Regions from separate parts of the Marinoscillum sp. 108 genome, predicted to be linked through region 3. Evidence: riboswitches for the same ligand, from Rfam matches in the RefSeq annotation. Region 3 holds a riboswitch; each other region holds the start of a gene.

Region 1 (5,668 bases), on a different contig from region 3:
AGCACAGAACCCACCGGAGCCCCCAGACCTTTTGAAAAACTAATAGAGAGCGTATCAAACAAACCTCCATAATCTGCCGGGTCTTCCCCCGTCTCCGCCAGCGCATTGAAAAACCGAGCCCCATCCATGTGTAGATTCAGGCCATGAGCATCGCAAACTTTTCGAATCCTGCGTATCTCCCTGATATCGTAGATACTCCCACCACCCTTGTTCATGGTGTTCTCGAGGCCTACCAGTTTGGTCCGCGGAAAATGAATGTCATCCGCATTGATGTTTTCCTCAACCTGCTCCGCTGTAAGACGTCCTCTGTCTCCAACGAGTAACTTCGGGGAGAGCATAGAATTGTAAGCCATTCCGCCACCTTCGTAGAGATAAATATGAGCATCTTTATCGCAGATCACCTCATCCTGGGGGCTGGTGGATATGCGCAGCGCAATCTGATTGGCCATGGTGCCAGAAGGGCAAAAAAGTGCCGCCTCCATACCAAAAAGTGCCGCAATCCTCTCCTGAAGTTCATTCACTGAGGGGTCATCGCCCAGCACATCGTCGCCCACCTTAGCGGACATCATGGCCTCCAGCATGGCAGGCGTAGGTCGTGTGATGGTGTCGCTTCTCAGGTCGGCTATGCTGCTTGTTGTCATCATTGCTCTAAAATATGGAAATTGGAAATAAACCTATCTTTGAATCCCCATAAATTCATATTAACACGCATTAATTCGACTCTATGATTATCCACCTCAAAGGTGACCTGGCTCCTGAGAAAATAGCCACCCTCGCTACTGCACATGAAGCCATCCATTTTCGGTCAGAGGACAGGGACATACTGGTGCTCTCTTCCAAAATCACTTCCGTCCCGACAGCCCTGGCCCCTTACGTTGATCAATCTTTTGTGATGTCCAGCGATATCCAGCTGGCCAGCAGGGACTATCAGCCTTATAAGAGAAATATTAAAATTGGTCAGGATGTGTTAGGTGGCAGCACCAATCACACCATGATGATGGCTGGACCCTGCAGCATAGAATCCTGGGAACAAATCTCTCAGACTGCTGAGCTGCTAAAATCCCTCAACATCAAAACATTGAGGGCAGGCTGTTTCAAGCCACGCACCTCGCCCTATACCTTTCAGGGAATGGGCGAAGAGGGATTAAAAATGCTGGTAAAAGTGCGGGAAACTTATGATCTGAATATTATCACTGAGGTGAAAGACAGCTCTCACGTGGACCTGGTGATTGACCATGCAGACATTGTACAAATCGGCACCAAAGCCATGTATGACCAGAGTATTCTACGAAAATGCGGGAAGTCTACCAAGCCAGTCCTGCTCAAAAGAGGCTTCGGTACCACTCTGCAGGAGTTTGTGCAGGCGGCAGAGTTTATCCTTTCCGGTGGCAATCCCAATGTCATGCTGTGTGAACGGGGTATTCGCACATTTGAAAATAAAACCAGGTTTACCCTCGACCTGACCGGTGTGGCCTATCTGAAGGAATTCACCAACCTGCCCGTGGTGGTAGACCCCAGCCATGCCATGGGTTATAGATATGGCATCCCTGATCTCACCAGAGCTGCTGTAGCGATGGGGATTGATGGTTTGCTGATAGAAACCCACCCAACACCCGAACTGGCGAAATCTGATGCCGCCCAGCAACTCAATTTTGATGAGTTTACCAAAATGTTTCATTCACTAAAACCTGTCGCAGAGGCGGTAGGTCAAAAACTAATCTGATGTCTAAACTTTCACACATTAAGCTCCTGGTATTGGACGTGGACGGCACCATGACCGACGGAGGGATCTACATCATGGAGGATGGCAGGCAGTTCAAAAAATTTCATGCCCGTGACGGGCTAGGTATCAAGGAAGCCATCAAGGCTGGCGTGGAAGTGGGCATCATTAGCCATAGTCTGGCCACAGAAATGGTCAACTCCCGCGCCAATATGCTGGGAATGAAGCACTTTTATGTGGGTCAACGCCCTAAGCTTGAGGTCTTAAATGAATGGATGAAAGCACTCGACATCAGCTACAGTGAGGTCTGTTTTATTGGTGATGACCTCAATGACCTGGAGGTCATGCAAAAAGTGGGTTTCTCTGCCTGCCCGGCGGATGCAGCATCCGGTATCAAGAAAATTGCGAAAGTGGTATTGGACAGAAAAGGTGGAGATGCTGCGGTGCGTGAATTTATTGATCGATTTATCCTTTCTGGGGACTAATCAATCAAATTTATTTAAAAACTGAGTGAAGAAGAAGATGGGCATTGGCCAGAGCTTCCTGGCAAACTTCTTTTTGAAAAAGCCAAAATGGCCAATTTTTTCAAATCCCAGATCTTTTGGTTTGATAAACTGAAAAGTGGTCACGGCATTTCGATAATAATGCATCAGGGCCTGTGTAGCGGCCGAAGGTGCCAGCAGTTTATCATCCTGAATATTCACAAAATGCACCGGGATCTTTACCGCATCAAATTTTTGGGCCATCTCCTTACTCCCCTGCAATACGCCCTGAGGGTGGGTTCCCCACTTTCTCCACTCGAGTGCCGCATTCCTGGGGATATCTATTTTTCCACCCATGGTCCAGCCCGGCAAGTAGCGGTAGATGGCCACAGTGGTGGGTATTAAAATATACCAGAAAATCAGTACATACAGCCACCAAAAGCCCTTCCAGTGTCCATTATAGGCAGATTGAGACCCCACAAAGTAAGCTGATCTAATGCGTCCGTTGTTGGCCGCCTTTGGAAAAATCTGCCCCGCCACACTGTGACCTATCAGGAAAATTTTATCATATTTTTTATTCGCCCAGGCAATCACGCTATTGAGGTCTTTGTCCCCCCAGTCGCTCATTTTGCAGCGCTCGTCTTTGACCGAGCTGTGCAGCGAGTCTCCTATCCCCCGATAGTCAAAAGTGATCACATCAAATTCTTTGTATTGGCAAGCGTAGTCTGCAAACCCTTTGTAGTAGCGCTGAGGGGCCCCTGCTGCAGGGCTCACGATGATCAGATGTGCGCTTTTGGCATCCCCTGAAAAAAGCGTAGCGCTTATTTTAGTTTTATCCTCCGAAATGATCTGAAACCCTTCAGCCTTATGCATGCCTTGTTTTTATACTGAATTTGCCGATGTGGCGGATGACATCTGACTGCCGCAAATGTATTATAATACTTTATATTCACAATCCGTTTGGCAATGTGTCCATTTCAAATATTTTTGCAACTCAAATAGAAACCAATCCAAAATGAGCGTTCTAGTTAATAAAAATTCTAAAATAATCGTACAGGGCTTTACCGGCACTGAAGGAACCTTCCACGCCACTCAAATGATTGAGTACGGCACGAATGTAGTAGGAGGCGTAACTCCAGGCAAAGGTGGACAAAGCCACCTGGACAAACCTGTGTTTAATACTGTGAAGGATGCCGTAGATGCAACAGGTGCTGACGTATCTATCATCTTCGTGCCACCAGCATTCGCTGCTGATGCCATCATGGAAGCTGCTGATGCAGGCATCAAGGTTATCATCACCATCACAGAGGGTATTCCTGTGAAGGACATGATGAAAGCCAAACCTTACGCCATTGCCAGAGGAGCCAAACTGGTAGGGCCAAACTGCCCTGGGGTGATCACTCCGGGTGAAGCCAAAGTGGGCATTATGCCAGGTTTTGTATTTAAGAAAGGAAATATTGGGATCGTTTCTAAATCAGGAACATTGACCTACGAAGCAGCCGATCAGGTAGTAAAAGCAGGATTGGGTATTACTACCGCCATCGGTATTGGAGGAGATCCTATCATCGGTACTTCTACCAAAGATGCTGTACAGTTGCTCATGGAGGATCCGGAGACTGAAGGGATCGTGATGATCGGTGAAATCGGTGGAAACTACGAAGCTGAGGCAGCCAAATGGATCAAAGAAAATGGCAACAAAAAGCCTGTAGTAGGATTTATTGCCGGCCAAACAGCACCTCCCGGAAGAAGAATGGGCCATGCCGGAGCCATTATCGGTGGCGCAGATGACACTGCTGCCGCCAAAATGAAGATCATGGCCGCCAATGGCATCCATGTGGTCAACTCCCCTGCAGATATCGGGGAAGTCATGAAAAAAGCATTGGGCTAATAACTTTAGTTCGATTAGATATAGATAAGCCGGTCAGAATTTTCTGACCGGCTTTATTTTTTTATTGCCCTTCTTTTTTTTTGCAAACTAATTTTTCCGTGTTACGTTTGTGCTCTCAAATCGATAAAGCATCGATTTATAAAGAAGCGCTGAGAGACAGGCTCTAAGAAGCGCTAGCAACCCCCACCCTAAACGGGAAGGTGCTAATTCCTGATATATAAATTGATAGTTATGAAATTCAACAAAAACACTTTTGCGAAAGCAACTGCTTTTTTGCCAAGCATTGAAGCAAGGTTATCTATTTCACATTCTCCGATCGACAGAGGGTTCTGTTGTATGTGTTACTACTGCTAATTCCGCAGGTATTGTTCCTTTTAGTTATTGGAAAATCCGCAGGCCGATTCATGTATTGTCTTTGGTCATAAAAGCATACCCCATATACTATTCTAGAATCTTAAAAAATATACACTCATGTCAGCATTAAAATTTGAAACCTTACAACTACACGCAGGCCAGGAAATAGACCCCACTACAGGATCACGGGCTGTGCCTATTTATCAAACTACTTCATTCGGATTCAAAAACTCCGAGCACGGCGCTAACCTTTTCGCCCTGAAGGAATTTGGAAACATCTATAGTCGGATCATGAATCCCACCAATGATGTATTCGAGAAGCGTATCGCTGCACTGGAAGGGGGAGTGGCCGCATTGGCGGTAGGCTCCGGGCAAGCTGCTCAGTTTATCGCACTCAGCAATATTCTGGAGTCTGGTGACAACTTTGTGTCCAGCTCATTTCTCTATGGCGGCACTTACAATCAGTTTAAAGTAGCCTTCAAGCGCCTCGGCATTAAAGTGAAGTTTGCTGAAAGCGACCAGGCCGAAGAGTTTGAGAAATTGATCGATGAGAAAACCAAAGCCATTTATCTGGAAACCATCGGCAATCCGGGTTTCAACGTGCCTGATTTTGAGGCGATCGCGGCAGTAGCCAAAGCAAACAATATTCCACTCATAGTGGACAATACTTTTGGAGCTGGTGGCTACCTCTTTCGACCTTTGGAGCATGGGGCTTCAGTGGTCACTGCCTCGGCTACCAAATGGATAGGTGGCCATGGCACAAGCATAGGTGGTGTGATCATAGATGGCGGAAACTTCAACTGGGGCAATGGAAAATTCCCGCAGTTTACCGAGCCTTCTGAGGGCTATCACGGATTGGTCTTCTGGGATGTGTTTGGAGAAGGAAATCCGCTAGGTCTGCCCAATATTGCCTTTGCTATCCGAGCCCGGGTGGAAGGTCTAAGAGATTTTGGACCGGCACTCAGCCCATTCAATAGCTTCTTGCTTTTGCAGGGACTGGAAACGTTATCGCTGCGCGTGCAGCGTACCGTGGATAATGCACTGGAACTGGCGCAATGGCTGGAGCAGCACCCATTGGTAGAAACCGTCAACTATCCGGGTCTGAAAAGCAGCAGCTATCATGAGCTTGCCAAAAAATACCTCAAAAACGGGTTTGGTGGAGTGCTCTCATTTACCCTGAAGGGAGAAAAAGAGTTGGCCACACAACTAGTAGATAATCTGGAG
Region 2 (5,668 bases), 2.4 Mb from region 3:
GAACCGGAACCTGATAGGATTTCCAATCTATTTTCACCTTATTGGCCCTGGCCGCTTCATAGGTAATTCGTGCTTTTTCGGACTGACGACTCTCGTGACTGACCCTCAGCTCCTGATACTCTTCTACCGTTTTCTGCACCAGTGCATCTCTTTTCTCTCCCAGCAGGTCCGAGGCTACCCCCACACTTTTGGAGGCATCCAACACATGAATCACCGGGCCAGAATATTTGGGTGCAATTTTCACGGCAGTATGAATCCTGCTGGTGGTAGCCCCACCTATGAGCAATGGTTTCTTGATCCCTCTGCGCTCCATCTCAGCGGAGACATGTACCATCTCGTCCAGCGAAGGGGTAATCAATCCACTAAGGCCAATAATGTCTGCATTCTGCTTCTCTGCTTCGTCCAGAATGCGCTCTGCAGGCACCATCACCCCCAAATCCACGATATCATAATTGTTGCATCCCAGAACAACGCCCACGATGTTTTTCCCAATGTCGTGCACATCGCCTTTCACGGTAGCCAGCAGGATCTTTCCCTTGCTGGTCTTGGTATCACCGGAGCGCTCCTTCTCTTTTTCCAGATAGGGAATCAGATAAGCCACGGACTTCTTCATTACCCGGGCGCTTTTCACCACCTGAGGCAAAAACATCTTACCCGAACCGAAGAGATCTCCCACCACATTCATACCATCCATCAGCGGACCTTCTATCACGTGCAAAGGCTTATCATATTGCTGTCGGGCCTCCTCAGTATCTTCTTCTATATAGTCCACAATCCCTTTGACCAGTGCATGCTTCAGCCGCTCCTGCACCGATTGTTCACGCCAGGCATTGTCTTCCACTTTCACTTTACCCTGACCCTTTACGTTTTCGGCAAGTGTCAGCAACCGCTCCGTAGCATCCGGCCGGCGATTGAGCAGTACATCTTCTACATGCTCCAGCAGGTCTTTCGGGATTTCATCATAGACCTCTATCAAGCCGGCATTGACAATGCCCATGTCCATACCATGTTTGATACCATGATAAAGAAATGCCGAATGCATGGCTTCCCGCACCACATTATTACCTCTGAAGGAGAATGAGACATTGCTCACTCCGCCACTTACCTTGGCTCCGGGCAGGTTTTCCTTGATCCATTTGGTGGCGTTGAAAAAATCCACCGCGTAGTTGTTATGTTCTTCAATACCCGTAGCTACCGGGAAAATATTCGGATCAAAAATGATGTCCTCTCGGGCAAAGCCCACGGTATCTACCAGCAGGTCATAGCAGCGCTTGCAGATGCTGATTCGGCGCTCGTAGGTATCGGCCTGACCTGCTTCATCGAAGGCCATGACCACTACTGCAGCACCATATTGTCGTATTTTGTTGGCTTGTCGCAAAAACGGCTCTTCCCCTTCTTTCAAACTAATGGAGTTCACCACGCCCTTGCCCTGAATGCACTGCAATCCTGCCTCTATGATCTCCCATTTGGAGGAGTCTATCATTATCGGAATTCTGGAGATCTCTGGCTCAGAAGCAATGAGGTTGAGGAATTTTACCATGGCCGCTTTACCATCCAACATGCCCTCGTCCATATTGACATCCAGGATCTGCGCACCACTGCGTACCTGATCGAGTGCTACATCCAGCGCTTCGTCATATTTATCCTCCAGGATCAATCGCTTGAAACGAGCCGAACCTGTAATATTGGTTCGCTCGCCCACGTTCACAAAGTTCGTCTCAGCAGTGATGATCAAAGGCTCAAGGCCTGAGAGTTTTAGTGGTTTAATATTCATCCGTTATCTGTATTCAGTATCCAGTTATCAGTTTGTTTCATTCAATGATTTCCGGAAAGACTGAATCATTTTTGTAAGTATTAATAATTCTTGATATAAGGCATCAAACTGATCGGTAGTGATTAATTGCCTGGCTCTGGCCAAGTAGATACATCCCACCACCTCAACGCAAGACCTCAGCGAGATCGCCAGAAATCTCTTAAACTCCTTCTTCGTTTGACCTGTACTCCCCTCTGCAATATTCAGGGAAACAGAATCCGCCGCTCTCTTCATTTGACTTGTTAAGGCAAATCGCTCCTCAACCGGAAAACACTTGGTCAATGCATTCACGTTCTGCGACAACTCCAGTGCTTTCTGCCAGATTTTCAGGTTTTCAAATATGAATGACATGAAACCGCCGACTGATTACTGAAAACTGAGATCTGAAGTCATTTGCTTCCTCGGCTCATACCTTCCAGCCACTTCGGCGATGGCCCTGATGTGATCGGGAGTGGTACCACAGCACCCACCCAAAATATTCACTAACCCCTCTTGCAAGTACTCTTCTACCTGGGCAGCCATTTCCTCGGCGCTCTCATCATATTCCCCAAACTCATTGGGCAGTCCGGCATTCGGGTGAGCGCTTACCAGAAAATCAGATTTCTCAGCAAGGGTCTGCAGATAAGGGCGCAGTTGCTTGGCACCCAGCGCACAGTTCAAACCAATACTGAGCAAAGGCATATGAGAAACCGAAATCAAAAAGGCCTCTGTGGTCTGACCAGAAAGGGTCCTCCCCGAAGCATCAGTGATCGTACCCGACACCATGATCGGCACCCGCACACCCCTTTCTCTGACTACCTCATCTATGGCCATGAGTGCGGCTTTGGCATTCAGCGTGTCAAAAACAGTTTCTACCAACAGCGCATCCGCACCACCGTCCAGAAGTCCTTTGACCTGCTCTATGTAGGCTTCTTTCAACCCTTCAAAGGTCACTGCACGGAAACCCGGGTCGTTGACATCCGGTGAGAGTGAGGCGGTTCTGTTCGTTGGCCCGATAGACCCTGCCACAAATCTGGGCTTGTGAGGCTCCTTAGCGGTGAATTCATCCGCTACCTCCCGCGCAATCTTCGCACTCTCATAGTTGAGTTGGTAAGCCAGGTGCTCCAGCTGATAATCTGCCTGGGCAATGGTAGTGCTGCTGAATGTGTTGGTCTCGGCAATGTCTGCACCTGCTGCAAAGTAGGCTGCGTGTATTTCCTTGATCACATCCGGTCGGGTGATGGAAAGCAGGTCATTGTTGCCCTTCAGGGATGAGGGATGATTCTGGAGCGACTCATTTCTAAAATCCTCCTCTTCCAGCTTATACCGCTGGATCATGGTGCCCATGGCACCATCCAAAATCAATATTCTCTCCTGAGCTATTTCTTCTAGCTTGTTCATATCCAAAGATTAAAACCATTTATTCAGGAGAAAGGTACCGGAGTGGATTACTTTATCTCTTCCAGACAATGCCTGGATGGGAGTTGGCACCGAAATCCTGATCAGATGACCAGAAAAGGTTGCCAAGGCTTCATAGGGCCCAATCCCTCTGCCTTTCTCGATAAATGTGGTGGCAAATATAGGGGGAGATTAACACAATAAAAACATTTGCAATTAGGTTCTCATCCACCCAAAGGAGTATTTTTACTCCCCAATGAAATTTGCTGCAATAGACATAGGCTCCAATGCCATCCGCTTACAGGTCACCAAAGTAATCGAATACGAACAGCTCATTACCTTCAAAAAACTCCAGTATGTGAGGTTTCCACTCAGACTTGGTCATGACGTGTTTACCAACAAAATGATCAGTCCGGTGAATCAGGAGAAGTTCGTGAAACTGATGACCGCCTACAAAAACCTGATAGACCTCTATGGAGTGGATCACTATTTTGGCTGTGCCACCTCTGCCATACGCGAGTCTGCCAACGGAAAAGCACTTACCGAAAGGGTGCTGAATGAGGTGGGCTTAAAAATCAACATCATCAGTGGTGTGAAAGAAGCCGAAATGATCAATGAAGTGATTAGTCTGGATCTGGATGACAAAACCTACCTGCATGTGGATGTGGGTGGCGGTAGCACCGAGCTCAATTTCTATTATAAACAGAAGAAAGTGGCTTCCAAATCCTTCAAAATTGGATCAGTGAGGCGGCTGGAGCATCACGACTCACCCAGGGCCTGGAAGGAGATAGAGCGCTGGGTAAAAGATGAACTCAAAGACCATAAGGAGAAAGTCACAGCCATAGGTACAGGAGGAAACATCAACAAAATATATGAGCTCTCGCCTGTTTCCAAAAAAAGGAAAATCTCGCTGGAAAGCATCATGAAAGTACAGGACTACCTCGGTAACCTCACTCTGGATGAGCGCCTGAATCGGCTGCAACTGAACCCCGACCGGGCCGATGTAATCATCCCTGCTTCGGAAATCTATGTGCACGCCATGAAGGCTGCCAGAGCCAGGTCCATGCTGGTGCCCGATATTGGGTTGAAAGACGGAATCAACTATTACCTTTTTGAGAAGTACTACCCCAGTCGCGGAAAGATTTTTGTGAAAAACTCATGATCTGAAAATCCCTACATTTGCCGATCTAAAAATCGCACAATCATGACAATCATAGAAGCTATTGGCTGGCTGGGTGCCGGCTCACTCCTGGTAGGTTTTGTACTGAACATCTTTCAGAAAATCGCCGCTGGCTCCTTCCCTTATTTACTCCTCAACCTGGGCGGCTCGGCACTCCTGCTTTACAATGCCTACATGAACGGCGCCTATCCCTTCGTGGTGGTCAACCTTTTTTGGGTCGTTTTTTCGGGCATTAAACTCTTCCAGCTATCCTTTAGCAAATCATAAAGCCGTAGCTTTATAAGATGGACAAAGATCATAACCTGGCAGTACTCATAGACGGGGACAATATCCCCTCAGCTTATGTAAAGGAAATGATGGAGGAGATCGCCAAGTATGGCAACCCCACTATCAAACGGATTTATGGCGACTGGACCAAGCCCAACCTTTCCAAATGGAAAAACATGCTGCTGGAAAACGCCATCACGCCCATCCAGCAGTATGCCTACACCACTGGCAAGAATGCTACCGACTCGGCCATGATCATTGATGCCATGGACATCCTGTACTCCGGAAAGGTCAATGGCTTCTGTTTGGTCTCCAGTGATAGTGACTTTACCCGACTGGCTACCCGGCTGAGAGAGGCCGGCATGACGGTGATAGGGATCGGCGAAAAGAAAACTCCCAACCCATTTATAGTGGCCTGTGATCGGTTTATCTACATTGAGATCCTCAAGAAAGCCGAAAAAACCACTCAAGACCCTAAAGGCAAGCCTGCTAAAAAGGATGAGGATGACAAAATCACGCCTAAAGTGATCAGCCTGATCAGTGCCACCATCTCCGACTGTGCCGATGATGATGGGTGGGCCTTCTTGGGCGATGTGGGTGGTCTGCTTCAGAAAAAGCAGCCCAATTTTGACTCCAGAAACTTCGGATTCCAGAAGCTCACTCCTATGATCAAATCGATCAATAAGTTTGAAATAGAGCAGCGCGAAAACCAACGCGGCGGGAAGTACAAACTGGTCTATGTGAGGAATAAGGATTAAGGTATGGGTGAATCCTCCTTCATTAAAAATCATTGATCATTATGTACAAACGAGTTTCTCTACCTCGGCGCTCCATATGAAAACACGCTACACAATTCTTCTTCTAATCACTATTAGATAGATCAGGTTATGAAAAAAATGCTGGTTGGAATATTTGTCTACTTCTTGTTCCAAATTTCCGGGGATTGTCAAAAATGTGCTGACATAAAGCTTAAGAACTCCGATGTATTCTTAAATGTATCCATCGCTGCAACTTCCAGTACACAATTCTAC
Region 3 (5,668 bases):
TCTCTGGCTTTTTTCGCCTGTGGCGGAGCCGGAACTTCTCAATCTGAAAGTACTGCAGCAGACACTGTAGAAGTATCAGAACCTATCGCTGTTGTGGAAGAAGTAGTAGAAGCAGCAGACTCTCTTGCGATGGAAGTATCTGATTCTGTAGAAGTAGTAACTGAAACAGTAGCAGAGTAATCACATTGAAAGTTACAAAAAGTAAAAAGCCCGGAAATTCCGGGCTTTTTTTTGGTTTAGCAAACGCTATATAGAGGATTCAAACATGCACACTCATAAGTGCAGCCCGCACTCGGTTTTTTCTTTACCTTCCCACCTTCCTGCTCTTCCTACTCCTTTTTTGGTACACTGCACACAGCCGATAGACCCAAACCCCTTGTATAAAAGCGGATGAGCGGGAAGCTCATATATGGTACGGTAGAGATTCAGGTCCTCCTGACTCATATCAATGATGGGATGAAACTTCAGTAACCCTTGAGACTCTTCAAAAATTCTCTTTCCCGCACGATTTTCATTTTGAAAACCCAATAGACCTGACACCCATACTTTCTTACCCTTCTTCAAGGCATTCAATGGCTCTACCTTATTGATAAAACAGCAAAAGTCCGGATTGCCCTCCCAAACCTTATGATTGCTCGTAAACTCATGGGAGCGCTCCCTTGGCTGAACATCCACCACATTCAGATCAAACTCATTGATGAGCTGATCGCGATACTGAATGGTTTCCTTAAAAAGGTACCCTGTATTGATCAGGTGAACCGGGTGGCGTGGAGCCACCTTGCTAATCATGTGAATGAGCGCTATGGAGGTGCTCCCAAAGGAGGTGGTCACCAGGATCTCCTCTGGCTCAAACTCACCAAAGAGCATTTTCAATCGATCCAGATAAGTAAGATTGCCGTATCGGTCATTAAGTTCCAAAAGTCTCGAATCGGATTCCATATTTTTACTTTCCTTTCTTTGTGAGGACTGAAGTGATCTCATTGAGGCGCTCTACCTTCTCATTAAAATCTCCCTTCAGGTCATCTCGTATTGTTTTCAGCTGGTTCAGTAATTCAGGTGTGCTGTCTGGCAAAATATCTTCCAACACCTCTCTGAATCGCTTGGCGAAAGTGGGTGACTTCCCGTTTGTACTAATCCCAATTTTCAGGTCTCCCTTTTTCACAGTAGACCCCAGGTAAAAGTCGCAAAGGTCAGGGGTGTCGGCAACATTTGTCAGCAATCTTAACTTTTTGGCCTTTCTCTTCAGTTTCTCATGAAGCGAATAATCATCAGTAGCGAGTATCAAAAGGTCAGCACCTTTCAGGTCGCCACCCCTGACTTTACGATTTAATATTTCTATAAACTCCGATCCATCAGCAAGCACTTGCAAGGCTGGAAGGATCAACGGAGCAATAATTCTTATTCGAGCCTTGGGATCATTCTTCAGCAATGCCTCTACTTTTTCCAGGCCCACATTTCCTCCACCCACCACCACGGTCTGTATCTGGTTGAGCTTTAGAAAAACCGGAAATAACACATTACCCTCAGAAAGACCTACTTCATTCATGCTACCTCGGATTTAGCTGCTTCCCACCAGGTATTCACCTGCTGCTGGTTGCTAGCCTGGGCAGCCCCTTCTCCAAAAATCAAAAGTGCTGGTGCCTCAGGTTTCGCTTTGGCTGCTATGGCCGCTATATCTTTTGCCTTTCCTTTGATGACATCTCCATCAGCGTGAGAACCCTTGCTAATAATGGCTGCGGGTAAGTCACCCCGTCCGAACTCCACATATGCCCTCGCAATCAGGTCTATTTTACCTAATCCCATAAAAAATAAAGTGGTAGGTGAATGCTCAGCAGCTCTGAGTACATCCTCGCTGAGCGTACCCTCACTGGTAGTAGCAGTCACCACCGTAAAGCTTTGATTGACCCCACGGCAAGTCAGTGGTATCCCAAAATAGCCCGGCAGCATCACACTACTGATACCCAGCACCACGTCCACCTCTATTCCATGCCTCTCAGCAATCGCTTTTTCTTCACACCCGCGTGCAAAAACAAACGGATCTCCACCCTTAAGACGCACCACATGGCCCATCTCTTTGGCATATTGCACAATCAGGTGATTGATCGTATCCTGCGACACACTAGACTTGCCTGCCCTTTTGCCCACAGGTATGTGCACCGCATCTGGCGCATAGCTCAAAAGCTCAGGATCCACCAGCGCATCATACAGGACTACATCAGCTTTTTGTAGAGCCTTCACACCTTTCACAGTGATCAGCTCAGGATCTCCGGGACCAGCGCCCACGAGCGTAAGTTTTGGTGTTTTCGTCATCACTTATGCTTTATAAAATTCGTTTACTACCAACTTGTCTTTAGCCTCTTTGCTTCGGAAATTATTGACCTGGGCAAAGAAATCATTGGCCTGACCAAGATATGCGGCTGCAAAAGCTTCGTCGGGCTCGTACTTATTGATCTGGAGTACTAACTCAGAGAAGGATTCGATCCCTTCAAACTCACCAGTCTCCACACAATGTTTCTGGAAGTCTTCTATGATACCAATGTGGGTATTGCATTGAATGTCTTTGCTGAGCAAAATAGCCTTGGCTCCAATGACAAACGTATTGTAGCTATAGTAGATAGCATCCGCCCACTTGCCCTCTGCCAGGGTTCTTTTACCACTAGCCAAGCGATCGCCGGCATCATTGAGGATAGTGCCCACCAAATCCATCATGACTCCTGCGCACTCTCCCACTCCAATTTCCGGCACAAAATCATCTACTTTGCCCCAATCCTGATAATCTTCATCACGAAGTGTTTTCACATCGGCAATGTGTTTCAGAATGTCATAGAAGTATCGTTTTCCCCTTCTTCTAAAGTAAGCGTTGAAATACTCCTCCTCAGTGGCATTTTCCTCATAGTCATTGAGCAAAGTCCTCACCGTATCCGGAATTCGCTTGGTAGGTATTTTGATAACCTTCTCAGCAATATTCCCTTTTCCATCCGGATCAAGCCCTCCACCTATCACCACCTGCATGGCGGGAGATACCTTGTCACCATTCTTGATGCTACTGCCATGGAAGCCAATATTGGCCACCATATGCTGGCCACAAGAGTTCATACATCCGCTTATTTTTATTTTAATCAAAGTTTCATCCACCAGGTGGGGAAACTCATCACGGATCAAATCTTCCAAAACAAGGGCCAGTGCAGTACTATTGGTCACCCCAAGGTTACAGGTGTCTGTACCCGGGCAGGCTGTCACATCCGCGAGGGTATCAAAGCCCGGAGCTGCATAATCCAACTCCTGCAAGGCCTGGTACACCGCGGGGATATTCTCCAGACGGATGTATTTGAGTAGCAACCCCTGGTTGAGGGTAAACCGAATGTCTTCAGCAGCATATGTTCGAGCTATGTCAGCCAGTTTTCTTGCCTTTGGTGATTTGATGTCTCCAAGAGGTATTCTCACTTTCACGGCGTAGAATCCTTCCTGCTTCTGCTCAAACACGTTGGTGAGAAACCATTCCTTATAAGCAGTATTGGGCTCAAAATCACCCACTCCCAAGATCGACTGATCCTCAGGCACTTTGGTGATCACCTTTTTGGTGTTGATCTTGTAGGTCTGATGCTTCAGAGATTTGCGCTCTTCTTCTATCAGTTTCATGAACCCTTCAAGACCGATCCCCTTGTTAGGCTCTATCAGATACTTCAGTCTCGCTTTGTGTCTTCGCTCCCGCTCTCCGTACCGATCAAACACCCGAAGGCCTGCTTCTATAAAAGGAATCAGTTCATCCTGAGGTAGGAAATCATAAGCCAACTGCCCCATAAATGACTGAGCACCAAGCCCACCACCTACAATCACTTCAAATCCGTAGGCGCCATTCTTGATCTTAGGAATAAACCCAAAATCATGGATATAAGTGAATGCCGCATCCGACTTAGAGGATGAAAAAGCAATTTTCACCTTTCTCCCCATTTCCTGACAAATGGGGTTTCTGAGGAAGTACTCAAATACCCCCTGAGCGTAGGGAGATACATCAAACGGCTCCTCGGGATCAATACCCGCATATGGAGAAGCCGTCACGTTGCGAACGGTATTACCACAAGCCTCCTTGGTGGTCACCCCTACGGACTCCAGAGCCTCCCACATTTCCGGTGTATCCTGCAGCCTCACAAAATGAAGTTGGATATTTTGTCTGGTAGTGAGGTGAAGGTTACCATTCGTATATTTTTCTGAAAGATTGGCCACCGTCTCCAGCTGATCCGGGGTGATTTTCCCAAACGGCAGCTTCAAACGAAACATCTGCACGCCTTGCTGACGCTGCCCATAAACTCCTCTGGCCAGACGAAAAGACTTGAAACGCTCCTCAGGTATTCTGCCAAGATTAAAATCCTGGATTTTATCCTTGAGCTCTTTGATGTCGGCTTTGGCCTCTTTGCTGATGTCTTTTGTGATCATTTTTTTGTTTTTTCTATAAAAAAAGCCCCTGAATGAAGTCTCCCGGGGCTTTAGTTACACAATGAAAATATTTTATTTATTTCTGGTGCTTCCCGGGATGTCATGTACAAATGCAGCATATGCAACACACGCATGCGCAGCAACAACATGACATTAGAAAGAATAAAGGGTTACAATTGAACTTAAAAGGCATTATGATAAAAGTTGTTGGATAAAAAGGTGCTGTATTTCAGTAAGGGATAGGGATCACTTACAACAACAGCAACAACAACTCATCGAATGTCTCGAGAGGTCAATTGACTTAAAAAAGAAGGTTGTTTGTAAATTCATGGTCAATTAATTCATATTTATTCCGGCAACCGCCAGAAACAGGAATTAGCACCTTAAACATTGCTTTCAGGTTGCTAGCGCTTCACAGAGCCCGTCTCTCCACGCTTCTTTATAAATCAATTATACGCTAATTGATGAGGCAAAGGTGAGTCACAAAACTGAGACTTCAAAACTTCCGAATCAAAATAACGATAACTTGTATTGAAAAATTCAATTTTTCAAAATTTTACGCTCATATTTCCAATTTTCGCAAATGAACCACTGGCATTTCCAGCATTTCACTTCCTTCGTTAATAAGCGCGCACCTCAGAGCCTTTCATGAAATTCATAAAGGCCTTATTTACCACCCGGTTTCCCCCAGGGGTAGGGTAATCACCCGTAAAGTACCAATCGCCAATATGGTTAGGGCATGCCTTGTGTAGGTTTTCTACTGTTTGATAGACTACTTCCAGTTCAGCTTTCATGCCTTTAGGCCGAACAATATTCGTAATCATGGCTGAAACTTCATCGTAAGTGAAAGGAGCATACAGTTCCTTCACAAAGTTGCGCTGATTTTTATCTCCCGTGCTGGCCAGACATTTTTCATATACCTCGTCCAACAGATACTCCTTATCATGCTTCTGAAGCAAGGCAAGCACCGCCCTGAAGGCCACAAAATCCTTCATCTTACTCATATCTATCCCATAGCAGTCCGGGAATCGTATCTGAGGAGCAGATGATACAATCACCACTTTTTTAGGCTCCAGCCTATCCAGCAGTGTCAGAATACTTTTCTCCAAAGTGGTACCCCTCACGATAGAATCATCGATTACCACGAGTGTATCTTTTCGCTTATTGATCACCTCATAGGTGGTGTCATATACGTGCGCCACCAGATCGTCTCTGTGCGCATCATCGGTAATGA

What was found. A riboswitch is a leader RNA that binds a small molecule or an ion and turns the genes downstream of it on or off. The one in region 3 is predicted to bind S-adenosylmethionine.
Region 1: another riboswitch for S-adenosylmethionine. It lies ahead of GV030_RS15690 (O-acetylhomoserine aminocarboxypropyltransferase/cysteine synthase family protein); the one in region 3 lies ahead of GV030_RS09925 (HEPN domain-containing protein).
Region 2: another riboswitch for S-adenosylmethionine. It lies ahead of GV030_RS00205 (homocysteine S-methyltransferase family protein); the one in region 3 lies ahead of GV030_RS09925 (HEPN domain-containing protein).

Annotation. Positions count from the first base shown of each region.
Region 1 is NZ_LR734811.1:90,040-95,707, forward strand. It holds gene GV030_RS15665 (low specificity L-threonine aldolase) at 1-644, opposite strand, end outside; gene aroF (3-deoxy-7-phosphoheptulonate synthase) at 725-1,723, shown strand; gene GV030_RS15675 (HAD family hydrolase) at 1,723-2,205, shown strand; gene GV030_RS15680 (alpha/beta fold hydrolase) at 2,206-3,075, opposite strand; gene sucD (succinate--CoA ligase subunit alpha) at 3,218-4,090, shown strand; SAM riboswitch class I at 4,224-4,314, shown strand; gene GV030_RS15690 (O-acetylhomoserine aminocarboxypropyltransferase/cysteine synthase family protein) at 4,562-5,668, shown strand, end outside.
Region 2 is NZ_LR734808.1:68,827-74,494, reverse strand. It holds partial or broken gene metH (methionine synthase) at 1-1,809, opposite strand, end outside; gene GV030_RS00210 (four helix bundle protein) at 1,802-2,164, opposite strand; gene GV030_RS00205 (homocysteine S-methyltransferase family protein) at 2,180-3,193, opposite strand; SAM riboswitch class I at 3,243-3,360, opposite strand; gene GV030_RS00200 (Ppx/GppA phosphatase family protein) at 3,447-4,352, shown strand; gene GV030_RS00195 (hypothetical protein) at 4,395-4,637, shown strand; gene GV030_RS00190 (NYN domain-containing protein) at 4,655-5,395, shown strand; gene GV030_RS00185 (hypothetical protein) at 5,525-5,668, shown strand, end outside.
Region 3 is NZ_LR734808.1:2,472,879-2,478,546, forward strand. It holds gene GV030_RS09905 (hypothetical protein) at 1-180, shown strand, start outside; gene GV030_RS09910 (phosphoadenylyl-sulfate reductase) at 274-939, opposite strand; gene GV030_RS09915 (bifunctional precorrin-2 dehydrogenase/sirohydrochlorin ferrochelatase) at 944-1,546, opposite strand; gene cobA (uroporphyrinogen-III C-methyltransferase) at 1,543-2,310, opposite strand; gene GV030_RS09925 (HEPN domain-containing protein) at 2,314-4,434, opposite strand; SAM riboswitch class I at 4,773-4,882, opposite strand; gene GV030_RS09930 (amidophosphoribosyltransferase) at 5,055-5,668, opposite strand, start outside.